Regions from separate parts of the Pantoea sp. S-LA4 genome, predicted to be linked through region 1. Evidence: predicted binding sites of a transcription regulator. Region 1 holds the regulator's gene; each other region holds the start of a gene.
What was found. The regulator Fur, encoded in region 1, represses iron uptake genes when iron is present. The targets are predictions, from matches to a motif close to ATAATAATGAGAACNACTATCAA.
Positions count from the first base shown of each region.

Region 1 (5,647 bases):
TGAGCGCACTGGCACCGGCGCGCATTGCCCGTCTGGTGATGATCGATATCGCCCCGGTGGATTATCAGACCCGCCGCCACGACACCATTTTTGCGGCGATCCGCGCGGTCACGGAAGCGGGCGTCACCTCGCGCAGTGAGGCGGCGCAAATCATGCGCGGCGTCATTGATGAAGAAGGCGTAATCCAGTTTCTGCTGAAATCGTTCCAGCAGGGCGAATGGCGCTTCAACGTGCCGGTACTGTGGGACAACTATGCCACCATCTCTGGCTGGCAGCCGGTGCCCGCCTGGCCGCATCCGGCGTTGTTTATCCGCGGCGGCGACTCCAGCTATCTGGATAATCAGTACCGGGATGCGTTGATTGCACAGTTCCCGGCGGCCCATGCGCATGTGATCAGCGGCGCGGGACACTGGGTACACGCAGAGAAACCGGATGCGGTATTACGCAGCGTTCGTCGCTTTTTTGCGCTTTAAAAGCAAATACCTGGCGGTAAATGTTTAGGATTGGCGTCGGAAGTTAGCCTGGAGTATGATGGCGCGCTAAAATTTTGCCGCCGGTCATTTTGCCGCGGTAACGGCCAATAATTTATAATCTGCGCGGCGAGCGTCTGGCGCCCGCACCATTCAGTTTCACTAAGCCATGGCAAAAGAACACACTGACCGCACGACGCTCGATCTGTTTGCTGATGAGCGCCGCCCTGGTCGACCCAAAACCAGTCCGCTTTCGCGTGATGAACAGCTGCGCATCAATAAGCGCAATCAACTGAAACGTGACAAAGGACGCGGGCTTCGCCGTGTCGAACTGAAAATGAACAGTGAAGCCGTCGAAGCGCTCAATACGCTGGCAGAACAGCGTAATCTCAGCCGTAGCGAATTGATTGAACAAATGCTGCTGGCGCAACTCAAACTGGATTAATGCGGGCAAAACGCACGCAGAGGCAAATGTCGAGGCTTTAACCGTTCCGCGGGTTTGCCTCGTCTGCTATTATTCGCTGAATTGTGCTGCGGCACACATCTCATCATCAGGATTTAAGAGGTTATTTTACTCATGGCACTCGTAGGCATCTTCTTTGGCAGCGATACCGGTAACACCGAAAACATTGCAAAAATGATCCAGAAACAGCTGGGTAAAGACGTTGCAGAAGTCCACGACATCGCGAAAAGCACTAAAGAAGATCTGGAAGCGTTTGACATCCTGCTGCTGGGTATCCCGACCTGGTATTACGGTGAAGCGCAGTGCGACTGGGATGACTTTTTCCCGACGCTGGAAGAGATCGATTTCAACGGCAAACTGGTTGCCCTGTTTGGCTGTGGCGATCAGGAAGATTATGCCGAGTATTTTTGTGACGCGATGGGCACCATCCGCGACATCATTGAGCCGCATGGCGCCGTGATCGTCGGTCACTGGCCAACCGAAGGTTATCACTTCGAGGCCTCAAAAGGTCTGGCGGATGATACGCACTTCCTGGGCCTGGCCATTGATGAAGATCGCCAGCCTGAGCTGACCAATGCGCGCGTTGAGCAGTGGGTGAAGCAGATCTTTGATGAACTGCAGCTCAAAGAGATCCTCGAAGCCTGATGCTCTCCGCCTCAATGTGAGCGCCAGCTCACATTGAGGCAATGGAAATTCCTATAGAAATAATAGCCACATTTTTTTAACTTTCTTCGTTTAATCTGTAGAATACCCGCATCGATCTTCCGCTTATTTTCTCTGGCAGCAGATAGGGCTAAGCGAAATGTTAACAGACTCCTGCAGAAATCCTCCCCGGCTCGGTGACGTATCCCATACAGCCCATGGTGATTTAGGCACTCCCCTCGGTTTTCATTTCACGGCTTCAGTTCTATAATGAGACGCAAATGAGAATGGGTGTAGATCGACATTCAAGGCCAAGCGCCACAAAAGTGAATATTAGTAACAGGACAAAATCCGCATGACTGACAACAATACCGCATTAAAGAAGGCTGGCCTGAAAGTCACGCTGCCCAGACTGAAAATTCTGGAAGTGCTTCAGGAACCTGAGTGCCATCACGTCAGCGCGGAAGATTTGTACAAACGCCTGATCGATATCGGCGAAGAGATTGGTCTGGCCACCGTTTATCGTGTGCTGAACCAGTTTGATGATGCCGGCATTGTGACCCGTCACAATTTCGAAGGCGGCAAGTCGGTGTTTGAACTGACTCAGCAGCATCACCACGATCACCTGATCTGCCTGGACTGCGGTAAAGTGATCGAGTTCAGCGATGAGTCGATCGAAACCCGTCAGCGGGAAATCGCGACCCGCCACGGCATTAAGCTGACGAACCACAGCCTTTATCTCTATGGTCACTGCGCGCTGGGTGACTGCCGTGAAGATGAAACGCTGCACGATCAGTAACACTGATCCTGCCTGATATAAAAAAACCGGTTCACAGACCGGTTTTTTTTCGTCCTTACTACGCCGGGTCGTCAGGCGACCAGCGTTTCCTGCAGGTAACGCCAGCGCGGAATCGAGGTGCTGCAGTCGAGAATCGCCAGCGCGATGCGGCTCTGATTATCGCCATTCAGCATCTGCATCTCCCGATACTGTACCGTCACTTCCTGATCGTGATGTGAAATAATGACGTGCTCACAGGTGGCGATACGCATGCCTTCCCGCTTGCCGTGCAGCTGACGGAAAAGTTCTTCCACTTCGTTCAGGTTTAGCTGATTTCCCCGTGGCGTTACCATGCGAAATTCAGGGTGGAAATAGGACATCATCAGTTCAAAACTGTCATCGGATCCGGCAGGCTGATTGAAAATACGTTCAATAAGCTGATGTAAAACGACGACACTGTGTTTGGCTTCCTGGGCGAGAACGGTCATTTTTTTTCCTTATATCACTCGCTGCGCTCTGTCTGAGTGCGCATAGCCTACCTGAACGCCGATAATTCACATCTGGTAATTGATTAATTTTTTTAAACTCAGATTTCTCTCACAAATTTGTAACAACCACGGAACCCGGCTTGCAGCACAAACCTCGGCGATGGCAGAAATCAGGACAATAAAAAAGGGCGATAAGTCGCCCTTTTGTCATTTTATCAGCCAGCGTTAATGATTATTCGCCGCTTTTAGTCCAGGTGTCTCGCAAACCGACGGTACGGTTAAACACCAGCTGTGACGGCTTCGAATAGACGCTGTCGGCACAGAAATACCCTTCACGCTCAAACTGATACGGTGTGGTTGCTTCCACATCGCGCAGGCCCGGCTCAACAAAGCCCTGTTTGATGGTCAGTGAATCCGGATTGATGACCGACAGGAAATCGTCTGCCGCGGCCGGGTTTGGCACGCTGAACAGGCGGTCGTAGAGACGAAACTCTGCGGGCTGCGCATGGTCTGCTGATACCCAGTGGATCACGCCTTTTACCTTACGGCCATCTGCAGGATCTTTGCTCAGGGTATCCACATCGCTGGTGCAGTAGATGCAGGTGATGTTGCCCGCATCATCTTTCGCCACCCGCTCAGCACGGATCACATAAGCGTTGCGCAGGCGAACTTCTTTGCCCAGCACCAGACGCTTATATTGCTTGTTAGCCTCTTCGCGGAAATCCGCCCGATCGATCCAGATCTCACGGCTGAACGGCACCTCACGCGTTCCCATCTCCGGTTTAGAAGGATGGTTAGGCATGGTGATGGTTTCATGATGGCCCGCTGGCAGGTTTTCAATCACCACTTTCAGTGGATCAAGCACCGCCATCGCGCGTGGCGCATTCTCGTTGAGATCGTCACGAATGCACGATTCCAGCGACGCCATTTCCACAATATTGTCCTGCTTGGTGACACCAATACGGCGGCAGAACTCGCGGATTGAGGCGGCGGTATAACCGCGACGGCGTAAGCCAGAAACGGTCAGCATGCGTGGATCATCCCAGCCTTCAACGTGCTTCTCGGTCACCAGCTGAGTCAGTTTGCGTTTCGACATCACCGCATACTCAAGATTCAGGCGAGAGAACTCATACTGACGTGGATGCACCGGAATAGTGATGTTGTCCAGCACCCAGTCGTAGAGACGACGGTTATCCTGGAACTCCAGCGTACAGAGTGAATGCGTGATGCCTTCCAGCGCATCGGAGATGCAGTGGGTAAAGTCATACATCGGATAGATGCACCACTTGTTACCGGTCTGGTGGTGTTCAGCGAACTTAATCCGGTACAGCACCGGATCACGCATCACGATAAAGTTAGAGGCCATATCGATTTTTGCGCGCAGACAGGCTGTACCTTCAGCAAATTCCCCGTTACGCATTTTCTCGAACAGAGCCAGGTTCTCTTCCACGCTGCGGTCGCGATAGGGACTGTTTTTGCCCGGCGCGGTCAGAGTGCCACGATATTCGCGGATCGCTTCCGGGGTCAGCTCGTCGACGTAAGCCAGCCCTTTATTGATCAGTTCAATCGCATAGTTGTAGAGCTGATCAAAATAGTTTGATGAGTAACAAACCTCACCGCTCCACTCAAAGCCCAGCCATTTGACGTCACGCTTGATGGATTCGACGAACTCCACATCCTCTTTTACCGGATTGGTATCGTCGAAACGCAGGTTACATTGCCCCTGGTAATCCTGGGCGATGCCAAAATTCAGACAGATCGATTTCGCATGACCAATGTGCAGATAGCCATTGGGCTCCGGCGGAAAACGGGTATGCACGCTGCTGTGCTTACCGCTCGCCAAATCTTCGTCGATGATCTGACGAATAAAGTTAGTTGGGCGGGCTTCAGCCTCACTCATCTCAAAAATCCTCAATACGAATAGCGGGTGATTTGTACCACGAAGTAACGGAGTATGATCCACAAAGCGCCAGAGGGAAACAACCGTTTGTTAAGCCTTTAAAACAAAAAAGGCAGGAATCGCTTCCTGCCTTGTGGGTTCTGTTGCGGGGATTAGCCTTTCACTTCATACAGCGGGGTTTCACCCGCCACCACCTGGCCGCTGGCCAGCAATGTCAGACCAGCGAAATCATCGCTGTTGCTGACCACCACCGGACTCACCATCGAGCGGGCATTGGCATTCAGGAAATCAAGGTCCATCTCCAGCACAGGTTGACCGGCCACCACGCTGGCGCCCTCTTCCACCAGGCGGGTAAAGCCTTTTCCTTCCAGCGCCACGGTGTCCAGCCCCATGTGCACCACAATCTCAACGCCGTTGTCAGTTTCCAGACAGAAGGCGTGATTGGTATTAAAGATTTTCACCAGCGTACCGGCGATCGGTGCCACTACCCATTTATCGCTGGGTTTGATCGCCAGACCGTCGCCCACCGCTTTGCTGGCAAAGGCTTCATCCGGCACATCATCCAGCGCCACGACTTCACCGCTGACCGGTGCCAGTAACGTAGCAATCACTCGCTTTTCACTGTTCAGCACCGCCTGCGGTTTCACTTCCGGGGCGGCGGCTGGCGTAGCGCTGCTGCTGGCCGTTGCGGCGACCGGGCCTTTAGTCAGCACTTTTTTCATCGCCGAAGCGATGCTTTCTGCCTGGGTACCGACGATGATCTGCACGCTCTGCTTGTTAAGACGAATCACCCCGGACGCGCCAAGACGTTTCGCCACGCTTTCATTAACCTGGGCCGAATCATTGACGTTAAGGCGCAGACGGGTAATACAGGCATCGATGCTGGTTAAGTTTTCAGAGCCGCCA
Region 1 covers NZ_JBTLRC010000002.1:883,380-889,026, reverse strand. Annotated here, with positions in the region: gene ybfF (esterase) at 1-473, shown strand, start outside; gene ybfE (LexA regulated protein) at 640-915, shown strand; gene fldA (flavodoxin FldA) at 1,048-1,578, shown strand; gene fur (ferric iron uptake transcriptional regulator) at 1,931-2,374, shown strand; gene ACX3P5_RS05015 (hypothetical protein) at 2,446-2,841, opposite strand; gene glnS (glutamine--tRNA ligase) at 3,074-4,741, opposite strand; gene nagE (N-acetylglucosamine-specific PTS transporter subunit IIBC) at 4,894-5,647, opposite strand, start outside.

Region 2 (5,647 bases), 690 kb from region 1:
CGAACCGTTGCCGCTGGCCTTTGCCGTACAGGATGGCGCGGCCTGGGCGGGCGAAATCCTGAAAGCGGAACTGCGGGCGGCGGAGATCGATTACAGCGGGCATCTGGTACGTCAGTCGCAGGCCACCGAGCCAGGCACGGTGCTGGCCTCGACCCAGTCGGCGCCGCTGCATACTCTGTTGCACACCATGCTGAAGAAGTCGGACAACATGATTGCGGATACGGTGTTCCGTACCATTGGTCATCACTACTTCAACGTGCCGGGGACGTTCCGTGCCGGACAGGACGCGATTCGTCGTATCCTGAAAGCCAAAGCCAATATCGACATGGGTAATAGCATTCAGGTTGACGGTTCGGGCCTGTCGCGTCACGACCTGATTTCGCCGCAAACCATGATGCAGGTGTTGCAATACATTGCAAAGAATGACAGCACGCTGGATTACATCTCGATGCTGCCGCTGGCCGGTTATGACGGCACGCTGCAGTACCGTGGCGGTCTGCATGAGGCGGGACTGGATGGCAAAGTGTCGGCGAAAACCGGTTCACTGCAGGGGGTTTATAACCTGGCGGGCTTTATCACCACCTCCAGCGGCGCGCGGGTGGCATTCGTTCAGTTCCTTTCCGGTTATGCGGTCCCGCCGGAAGATCAGCGTACCCGCCGTATTCCGCTGGTGCGATTTGAGAGCCGGCTCTACCGCGATATCAATCAGAACAACTGATAAAGCAGAGATAAAAAATGCAGCAGGCGATCGACCTGCTGCATTTTTTTGATAAAGTCCGGTCACGTCAGCGATAAGACCGAGCCTGCACGGGAAACAGCGGCAGATCGGAAAGACGTTTAAGCCAATTTCTGGCCGCTCAGCCCGTGCCGTCCGTGGCGCGGGACGCTTCCCTTCCCTGCCCCTGTTCCCTGCGCGTGGAGCATATTAACTGCGGCAGAGTCATCCGGGTCTGGTTATCGCTAACTCCATCAGAAGCGGGTGTTGACACTCATATAGTAAGTGCGGCCCGATTCGTTAAAGGTATTGGCACCGGCACCGTAGAGATAAGCGCCCGTCGTGGCGTTACCGGTGGTCTGCGCATTGCCTTCGCGGAAGTGGCGTTTATCGAACAGGTTGTCGATCCCGACGGTGACGCTGGCATATTTATTAACGTCATAGGTGCCGCTCATGCCCACTACTGAGTAAGGGCTGACTTCATCGGTGGCGCTGCCAGTGACCGGATTGCCTTTGTAGTCATACTTTTTCGGCGTCTGTTTGCCATACCAGGTCAGCGTGGTTTGCAGCGACAGATCCTGCGTTGCCTGCCAGCTCAGCGTCGAGTTAAGCGTATATTCCGGGATCACCGACAGCCGATCGCCGGTCTCTTTGTTCTTGCTTTGCAGCATGTAGGTGAAGTTATTGTTCCAGCTTACGCTCTCTGAGAACGGCACGTTGACCGTCCCTTCCAGCCCTTCCACCACCGCTTTCGGCACGTTTTCCCATTTATAGATGTCGGTTTTACCGTTCGAAGCGGTACCGGTTGGCAGCGTGCCCGCCTCAATCTTATTGCGGTAGTCGTTGCGGAACCAGGTCAGACCGGCCTGATAACCCTCATGCTTCCACTCCAGCCCAATCTCTTTATTGATGCTGTTTTCCGCTTTTAAATCGTCGTTGCCCATCAGATAACAGGCGCCGGTGCTGGCGGCGCAGCCCTGGCCGTTGCTGTAAAGCAGGTAGTTAGGGTTGGTCTGATACAGACTCGGTGCTTTGTAGGCACGGGCTATCCCCATTTTCAGCGTGAAGTCATCGCCTAATCCTTGTGACAGGTTAAGTGACGGGCTCCAGTTATTGCCCACGATGGAGTGATGATCGAAACGCAGCGCTGGCGTCAGCATGGTGCTGTCGGTCAGTTCAATGTTGTCTTCAGCAAACAGCGAGAAGATTTCCGCCTGCGAATAGGGGCTGCGTCCGGTGGTAGCGACGCCGGGGATTGAACCGTAATTGGCCGCCTGGGTCGTCGAGGAGGGGTCCTTCATCCGCTGCTGGTTCCACTCGGTGCCGAGAGTCGCGGTCTGGTTGACCAGCCATTCGAACGGAATACTGATTTCGCTGTGCAGCAGCACATCATCCAGCTGGATGGTATTAAAGTTGCTGTTGGAGAAGATCCCTTCGGTGCCGCCCGCCAGCCCTTCATTCAGGCGCGAGTTACGGGTGTTCTCGTACTGCGCATAGGTATCGGTGCTGATGCCGTTATCCCACGCGCCGGTCCACTTCAGCGAGAAGTTCTGACGATAGAGGCGGTTGGTCTCTTCACCATATTTACTTTTCACCAGCGCATTGGTGTTGGTGTTCTGGGTATCACCGGCGTACAGGTTGCCCTGACGGCTATAGCCAGCGCCAAACTCCAGCGCCTGCATCGGCGCAAAGGCCCAGCGCAGTAAGGCGTGAACATCTTTATTCACCGAACCTTCACGGCCTGACGGGTAAGAACCGGCATAGTTGCCGGTACGCTCAGCGGCATGACCTTCATTAATGTCGTAAGCATCAGCCTGGGTTTTTGCCAGCCCGCCATACAGCCGGAAGCTAAAGTCGTCGCCTAACGGCCCTTCGAGGCTAAAGTTTGTACGCCTGGTTGCGCCTTCATCCTTATGCTGCGGCACGTTGTAATAGCCGCTCCAGGAGCCGTGCCATTGATTATCCATCTGTTTTTTGGTGATGATGTTCACTACCCCGCCTGCGGCACCGTTACCGTAACGGGCGGCGGCCGGACCGCGAATGACATCAATCCGCTCAATAAGCTCTGGCGGAACCCAGTTCGTGTCGCCGCGTGTATCACGCTCGCCCCGCCAGCCAAGACGCACCGAGTTGCGGCTGGTGACCGGCAGGCCATCGATTAAAATCAGGGTATTTTCCGGGCCCATGCCGCGAATATCGATCTGGCGATTGTTACCGCGCTGGCCACTGGTGGAGTTCCCGGTCAGGTTAACGCCGGGCATGGTACGAATGATTTCAGAGACGTCGCGCGCAGGCGGATGTTTTTTAATTTCGTCCGCGGTGATGGTGGAGACACCGGGCGCCTGAAGCGTCTGCTGAGCGGCCGTCACCGTCATGGTGGTTTCGCTGGCGGTATCGGAGGCGTTGCTGGTGATGCCTGGCTCAGCGGCTGCTGCACCGGTAGAAATGAGAGAGGTGGTGAAACCCAGTTCAATCATAATGGCTAAAGAAAGCCGGGATAACGTTTTCATTTTTTTATTCCTGGATTGCCAGCGAAAGGCTACTGCCGGCGCGCCGGTGAAAAGGTAAGTACCTTGCCTGCAACGCATTCCAGTTCTCTGCGGACCCTTATCAGGCGACCTTACACCTGGTCCAAAGCCCGATACGGCAGAGAGGATGCGCGCGCTCCCTGTAGAGCGGAAACACCCTATTGCAAATGAAAATAATTATCAATACTATTATTCCTAACATGCATGACCCTAATCAAGTGCAGTGATCAACTGATGGCGCGTATGACGTGGTTAAATGAAGTGACCGGCAGTGACGCTTGGTGGCAACAGCAGCAGCAACAGGGCATTCCCCTGATTGAACCCGGTGAAGAAGGCACCTGCCAGGTCACCTTCTTCTGGCGTGATCCGCAGGGCGATGAGTCACACTCAGCCACGCGCCGCGTCTGGATCAATATCACCGGCGTGACCGATCATCATCAATCCGCTGCGCCCTCCTCCTTAATACGCGTTCCCCATACCGATGTCTGGTGGTGGCAAACCACTCTGCCCGCTGACTGGCGCGGCAGCTACTGCCTGATGCCCGATAGCCAGGCGCAGACCTTCGACGGTCAGACCGATATGCAGGCGCTGCGGCAATGGTGGCGCGAAAAATTCCCAGCGGCACAGGCTGATCCGCTTAATCCACTGCGCGGCTGGGCAGGCGGCCGTGGGATGGCGGTTTCACCGCTGCATCTGCCGCAGGCGCCCGATCAGTCGCTGTGGCGCGATGTTGATCGCGGCCATCCGGCGGATATTCCGCTGCAATCACTGTTGTGGCGCAGCGAACGGCTGGGCAATCAGCGTAACGTCTGGATTTACTGTAGCGGTGAGGCGCATCCCGCTGAACGTCCACTGGCGTTACTGCTGGATGGTCAGTTCTGGGCGCAAACCATGCCGGTTGCCGGTCCGCTCCGGCAGCTCACCGCCGCCGGCGAACTGCCACCAGCGGTCTATGTGATGATCGATATCATCGATCGCGAACACCGCAGTCGTGAACTGCCCTGCAATCCCGATTTCTGGCTGGCGGTTCAGCACGAGCTGCTGCCGCTGATTCAGCAAACCCTCTCCTGTCGGGTGGCGGACGGCAGCACGCTGGTGGCGGGACAGAGTTTTGGCGGGCTCTCCGCAGCCTACGCCACCTTAAACTGGCCGGAGACCTTTGGTGCCGCCATCAGCCTTTCCGGCTCCTTCTGGTGGCCGGAACGCGGTAACCCCAACGGCTGGCTACCGCAACAACTACAACAAGGTTTGCTGCAGGCAGCGCCGCGCCGCTTTTACCTCGAAGCAGGACGGCGTGAGCGGCTGATTCTGTCAGCGAATCAACAATTTGAGCGTGATTTAATCGCGGCCGGACATCAGGTCAGCTATCACCCGGTTGAAGGGGGACACGATGCGCTGTGCTGGCGCGGCGGCCTGCTGGCCGGACTTAAAGCAATGTGGCAATACCCCTGATTCGCTTATCTCCCCGCCTGCACGCAGCAGACCGATCGCGGTCAGCTGCGTGCAGGACGAGGCGAGATCTCGCCCGCACTGCATGGGCAGGAGACCGATATGCAACAACTCAACCCCTTTGACGATCCGCAGCAGGAATGTCGCGTACTGATTAATAATCAGCAGCAGTACAGCCTGTGGCCCGCCTTCCGGGCCGTTCCGGCAGGCTGGCAGCCGGTGTTTGGACCGCAGCCACAGGCACTTTGCCTGAGCTGGCTGAATGAAAACTGGCACGATATTCGCCCGAAGCGCGGGAGCGACGATGTCTGAGATCACCATGACCCCGAATCTGACTGAACAGAAAACGTTACCGCTGGTGGCCGCTCAGCCTGGCATCTGGATAGCAGACCAGCTCTCACCGCACGCCAATGCCTACGCGGTGGCGCACTTTGTCGAGCTGCGCGGGGCGATCAACAGCGCGCTGCTGGCCAAAGCCATCGTTGCCGGTATGCAGGAAGCGGACACGCTGAATATGGCGTTCGGCGAGCAGGAGGGCGAACCCCTGCAGTGGCCTGCGCCGCAGCGCTTTGCTGAGCCGCAGGTGATTGACCTGCGCAGTTCAGCCGATCCAGCAGCTGCGGCACGGGCGCTGATGCAGCAGGATATGTCCGGTGACCTGCGGGTGCTGAGCGGCGCGCCGCTTTATCATCACAGCCTGCTGCGGTTAAGTGACGATCACTGGTACTGGTATCAGCGTTATCACCATCTGGTGGTCGATGGCTTCAGTTTTACCGCCCTGACCCGCCGTATCGCCAATCTCTACAGCGCCTGGCAGCGCGATGAAGCGCCGGAGCCGACGCCCTTTACCCCGTTCAGTGAGGTGGTTGACGAGTACCTGCGCTATCAGCAATCCACCGGCTGGCAGCGTGATGCGCAGTTCTGGCGTGAAAAAGGCGCACAGCTCCCCGCGCCC
Region 2 covers NZ_JBTLRC010000002.1:195,939-201,585, reverse strand. Annotated here, with positions in the region: gene dacB (serine-type D-Ala-D-Ala carboxypeptidase) at 1-718, shown strand, start outside; gene ACX3P5_RS01820 (TonB-dependent siderophore receptor) at 970-3,225, opposite strand; gene fes (enterochelin esterase) at 3,478-4,695, shown strand; gene ACX3P5_RS01810 (MbtH family protein) at 4,795-5,004, shown strand; gene ACX3P5_RS01805 (amino acid adenylation domain-containing protein) at 4,997-5,647, shown strand, end outside.
Region 2: fes (enterochelin esterase) is a predicted target of Fur. The motif match lies at 3,411-3,433, and genes of this name have one in related genera.

Region 3 (5,647 bases), 460 kb from region 1:
AACAGCCTGATGTTCCATCTGGAGCAGACGCTGTCGAAAGGCTATCAGATGAATAATCAGGATGATCTGGCGAAGCAGTTTGCCGACCGCGCAGAGAAGCGCCAGGCCGCAATTAATCGCTACCTGTGGAATGACAAACAGGGCTGGTACGCCGATTACGACTGGCAGAAAAAACAGGTGCATCCGCAGCTGACCGCCGCCACGCTGTTCCCGCTCTACCTGCGGGTCGCCAGCGATAAGCAGGCGGAAAGCACCGCCAGCGCGGTGGAAAAACAGCTGCTGAAACCGGGCGGGCTGGTGACGACTACGGTCAACAACGGCCAGCAATGGGATGCCCCGAACGGCTGGGCGCCGCTGCAATGGGTCGCCGTGGAAGGTCTGGAGCACTACAACCAGCCGAAACTGGCGAAAGAGGTCGGGCTGCGGTTCCTGCAGAACGTGCAGAACACCTACGATCGCGAGCATAAGCTGGTAGAGAAATATGTGGTGGAAGGCAAGAATCTCGGCGGCGGTGGCGGCGGTGAATATCCGCTGCAGGACGGCTTTGGCTGGACCAACGGCGTTACCCTGAAACTGCTGGATAAATATTGCCCGAAAGATAAAACCTGTAACAGCGCCCACGATATTCCCCAGGCGTCTGCGTCTCAACCCTGACCTTATCCGGAGACCGCCGGCCTGGCTGGCGGTCTCTGCCCGCGCGTTTTAACGAAATTTACTTGACGTTCTTCAATTGGCAGGCAAAATTGCAGCGAACTTACAAACGGTAATAGTTCTCACTCTGATAATGAGAACGCTTATCGAGAATGTTAATCATCTGCTGAACCTCTGCCATGAAAGGAATTTCAATGAGATTGCCATCGCCGCTGAAAGGTTACGTCCCGTTCTGCACTCTGGCGCTGACTGCGCCTGCCCTGAGTTTTGCTGCCGATATGGTAGTGACAGCCCAACCGCAGGAGCAAGCTGACTCCCCGACTCAGGGTTATCTCGCCACCACCAGTCAGGGCGCGACCAAAAGCGATCGCCCGCTGATTACCACACCGCAGTCGGTGTCGGTGGTGACGCGCCAGCAGATGCAGGATCAGGGCGCGCTGACCCTGAATCAGGCGCTGGGCTATACGTCCGGCGTCTTTACCAACTTCGGCGGTGCTGCAACCCGTTATGACACCATTGCCCTGCGCGGTTTCCACGGTGGCGATGTCGATAACACCTTCCTCGACGGCTTACGGGTGATGAGCGACGGCGGCAGCTTCAATGTGTTGCAGGTCGATAACGCCTTCCTGGAGCGGATTGATGTGATCAAAGGCCCCTCTTCCGCGCTTTATGGTCAGACGGTGCCGGGCGGGCTGGTCAATATGGTAACGAAACGTCCACAGTTCCGTGAAGAAGGTCATGTCCAGCTGCAGGCTGGCAATAACGCCACCACCGGCGCGATGTTTGACTACACCAACGCGATTAACGATCAATGGGCGTTTCGCCTGACCGGTGTGACCCGCAACAGCGATACCCAGTATGACCATACGCGCGAAGAGAAGTATGCGCTGATGCCTCAGCTGATGTGGCAACCGGATGAGGATACTCAGCTGATCCTTAAAGCCTATCTGCAGAAAGATCCCTCCGGCGGTTATCACGGCTCGGTGCCGGGCGACGGCAGTATTACGGAGCATAATGGCTATAAGCTGAGCAACGGTTTTTATGAAGGCAACAGCGATCTGGATCAGTTCAAACGCCGTGAGCAGATCTACAGCTACGATTTCACTCATCGCTTTAGCGACGTCTGGTCGTTCTCCTCAACCGGCAGCTACAGCCATTCCAACGTCGATCTCGATCAGGTTTATCAGATTGGCTGGGATGCGCAGAATCCCGATCTGCTGAACCGTTACTATTCGGGTGAGCGCTCCTCACTGGCCGCCTGGGCCACGGATAACCGGCTACAGGCCGAATTTAACACCGGCGAGCTGGAGCATCGCGTCTCGCTGGGCGCGGAGTATCATCGCTATAAAAATGAGATCAGCAAAGCGGTCGGCAACGCATCGCAGCTTAATGCCGTGACCGGCGAACAGGTTGGCGACATGCCGGCCTACAGCTGGAGCGATAACAGCCGCAGCTACTATCAGACCGGCCTCTACCTGCAGGATGAGATGAAGCTGGATCGCTGGCATCTGGATCTCTCCGGCCGCTATGACCGCATCGTTGCCAGCAACAGCGGCAGTGACCGCCGTCAGGACGATCACATCAGCGGACGCGCGGCGCTGCTTTATGCGTTCGACAACGGTATCTCGCCATATGTCAGCTGGAGTCAGGCGATCACCCCTACCGCCCTGACCGACCCGAACAACAACCTGCTGAAGCCGACCACCGCGGAACAGTATGAAGCCGGGGTTAAATATCAGCCAAACGGCACCCGCGATCTCTATAGCCTGGCGGTCTATGATCTGACACAGAAAGATGTGGCTAACCGTAATGTACAGGATGGTACCTACACGCCGTCTGGCAAAGTGCACTCGCAGGGGATTGAGCTGGAAGCGCGTAATCAGTTGACGCCGCGTCTGAGCACCGTCGCCAGTTACACCCTGAATCACCTGCGCTTTAAAGATTCCGTTGATGGCAATGATGGTCACACGCCTTACGTGACGCCAAACAGCATGGCGGCCTTCTGGGGACACTATCAGTTTGATTACGGCCTGAGTGCCGGCGCGGGCGTGCGCTATATCGGCAAGCAGTGGGCAGATAACGAAAACACCACCCGTTTGCCATCAGTGACGCTGTTTGATGCCTCGGTTCGTGCCGATCTCGGCGTCTGGAACAGCAGCCTGAAAGGCGCGTGGCTGCAGGTGAATGCGAATAACCTGACCGACCGTAAATACGTGGCGGGCTGTTACGGCACGGGCTATTGCTACTGGGGTGCGGAACGCAGCGTGATGGCGACGGTGGGCTACGATTTCTGATCGCCAGAAGTGAAAAAGGGGACGAATCGCTTCGTCCCCTTTTTGATTAAATCTTTGTTAAATCGTTACGATCAACTGCGTACTTTACGATAGATAAACAGCACCACGATGGCACCGATGACGGCGACCACGAAGCTGCCGAAGTTGAACCCATCGACGCGACCGAAGCCAAACAGCGTACTGATCCAGCCACCCACTACGGCACCAATAATACCCAGTACGATAGTCAGAATGAAACCGCCACCGTCTTTACCCGGCATGATCCACTTCGCCAGGATACCTGCGATTAAGCCAAAGACGATCCAGGAAATAATACCCATCTGTTGCTCCTTCCTTTTTTTGATTAAATCGTGAACGCTTGATTTATCAAGCGGTTTACCGCGATAAGTATAGACAGGTTTTCAAAAAATGTTTACTTGCTCACAGTTATTATTGCGCAGGGAGAGGCTAAAGCTTTTTTTTGCCACGCCGATAACGGAGATGAGGGCAAAAAAAAGAACAAACAAAGCACCAACCTTTTGGAGCCAGGAAGTGAAAGAAGCCGATCAGGAACAATATTTAAAACGTGGCACGCTGGCCATCCTTGGCGTGATGAAAGACCTGCTGCGTTTACAGACGCCGCTACTGGTGAGTTTTTCCCGTGGGCAGTTTATCAGCCGGATGCTGGCGGCCGATGAAAATCAGTTGCTGTTCGACCTCGGCAGCAACAATCTGGATAACGACTACGCCTTAACCTGCGATGAACTCAGCATCGCTGCAGAAACCCACGGCGCTAAAGTGGAGTTCAGCCTCGCGTCGCTGGCGCGGGTCGATTTTGAAGGCTTACCGGCGTTCAGCGCGCCGTTGCCGGAGCTGGTGTGGCAGATCCAGCGTCGTGAGTTTTTTCGCGTCAATGCGCCACTGGAACCACAGTTCTGGTGTCATACCGAGTGGCCCGACGGCAATACAGCCCGTCTGCGGTTGCAGGATCTGTCGCTGGGCGGTATCGGCGTACTGGTGGATGAGCCGCTGCCCGAAGGATTACAAAGTGGCGACAGTTTCAAAAAATTCCGCGTTGAGCTGGGCGAATATGGTCACTTTGAAGTGCCGGTGAAACTGTTGCACATTGGCGAACGCAGCGTGGTAACGCATAAAAATGAAACCCGAATTACGCCACGCCTGAGCTTTCGCTTTTCAGCACTCGATCCGGTGCAGGAGCGGCAACTGCAGCAGGTTATTTTTGCCCTTGAGCGGCTGGCACGCGATAAATCAACCCGTTTTCAATAAGTTCTTCCCGGATGCGCCGCACAGTTGCGTCGCATCCAGGCTATGCTTCTTGCGTGTTTTCTTTTAAACCGGAACCCAGCAAGGAGAATCTCCCCAATGGAAAACTGGCTTTCTTCACGTCATTTTCAATCCATTCTGTTCAATCAGAGCTTCTGGATCAACAGCGCCATCGTTATCGTCGCGACCCTCGTCATTTACTGGCTGCTGCGTACCCTGATCCGTTTTATCTCCAACCGTATTGCCCGCTATAGCGAACATCGGCATGTCCGGGCGACCGGCATTGTGGTGGAAATTCTGCGCAGTACCAGCCAGAGTCTGCTGCTGATTTTTTCACTGCTCATTGCGTTAAAATTTGTCGATTTACCCGCCTCGTGGAGCGTGGCGATCTCACACGGCTGGTTCCTGGCGTTAATCGTTCAGCTGGCGCTGTGGATCGACTGCGGCATCCGGCTCTGGCTGCACAGTCTGCTGCGCGACCCTTTGCATGTGCGGAACCCGGTCACCACGGTGATCCTCGGTATTCTGCTGCGCGTAGTGGTGTGGATCATGATGTTCCTCGCCATTCTGTCGAATATGGGCATCAATATTACCGCGCTGGTGGCCAGTCTCGGCGTCGGGGGTATTGCGATTGCGCTGGCGATTCAGACCGTGCTGAGCGACGTCTTCGCCTCGCTGGCGATCGGGTTCGATAAGCCGTTTGAGCACGGTGATTTTATCGTGTTTGGCGATATTGCCGGGTCGATTGAGCATATCGGTCTGAAAACCACCCGGCTGCGCAGCCTGAGCGGTGAACAGATTGTCTGCTCAAATACCATTCTGCTGCAGCAGACGATCCACAACTATAAGCGGATGCAGCAACGCCGCATCGTGTTTAAGTTCGGTATCAGCTACGCCACGCCGTCGGAACAGGTGCGCGAGATCAGTCCGCTGGTGAAAGAGATTATCCAGAGCGTTGACACCACCCGCTTCGACCGCGCCCACTTCCTGGCGTTTGAAGATTCGAAACTGACCTTTGAAGTGGTCTACTTTGTGCTGGACGCCGACTACAACAAGTACATGGATATTCAGCAGGAGATCAACCTGCAGCTGATGGCAGCGCTGGAACAGCGCAACATCCGCTTTGCCTTCCCGATTCGTCAGGTCGAGTTCAGCGGCGGTAATCTGCCGCCGGTGGATCTGGTGGCGGTGGACAATGAGGATGGCGAGGTACGCAGAATGGCGCGCTAAGCGCGCTCAGGATGCCAGCCTTCCCGAGGATCAGGGAAAGGCTGGCGAAGCCTGTTCACGTCAGCGTAAGTGCGGCCCGCGCGTGCCAGCATCGGCCGCGCGAGCCATGCCGACATCACTGCCATCACTGACTGCGGCTCCGCTACTGATGGCGATAACAGCTGACGCCCAGATACTGGCTGAACGCTTCCTGCAATACGTCTGCCGTG
Region 3 covers NZ_JBTLRC010000002.1:1,342,426-1,348,072, reverse strand. Annotated here, with positions in the region: gene treA (alpha,alpha-trehalase TreA) at 1-654, shown strand, start outside; gene ACX3P5_RS07175 (TonB-dependent siderophore receptor) at 846-2,945, shown strand; gene ACX3P5_RS07170 (GlsB/YeaQ/YmgE family stress response membrane protein) at 3,017-3,265, opposite strand; gene ACX3P5_RS07165 (flagellar brake protein) at 3,477-4,211, shown strand; gene ACX3P5_RS07160 (mechanosensitive ion channel family protein) at 4,308-5,438, shown strand; gene ACX3P5_RS07155 (L-fucose/L-arabinose isomerase family protein) at 5,581-5,647, opposite strand, start outside.
Region 3: ACX3P5_RS07175 (TonB-dependent siderophore receptor) is a predicted target of Fur. The motif match lies at 779-801, and genes of this name have one in related genera.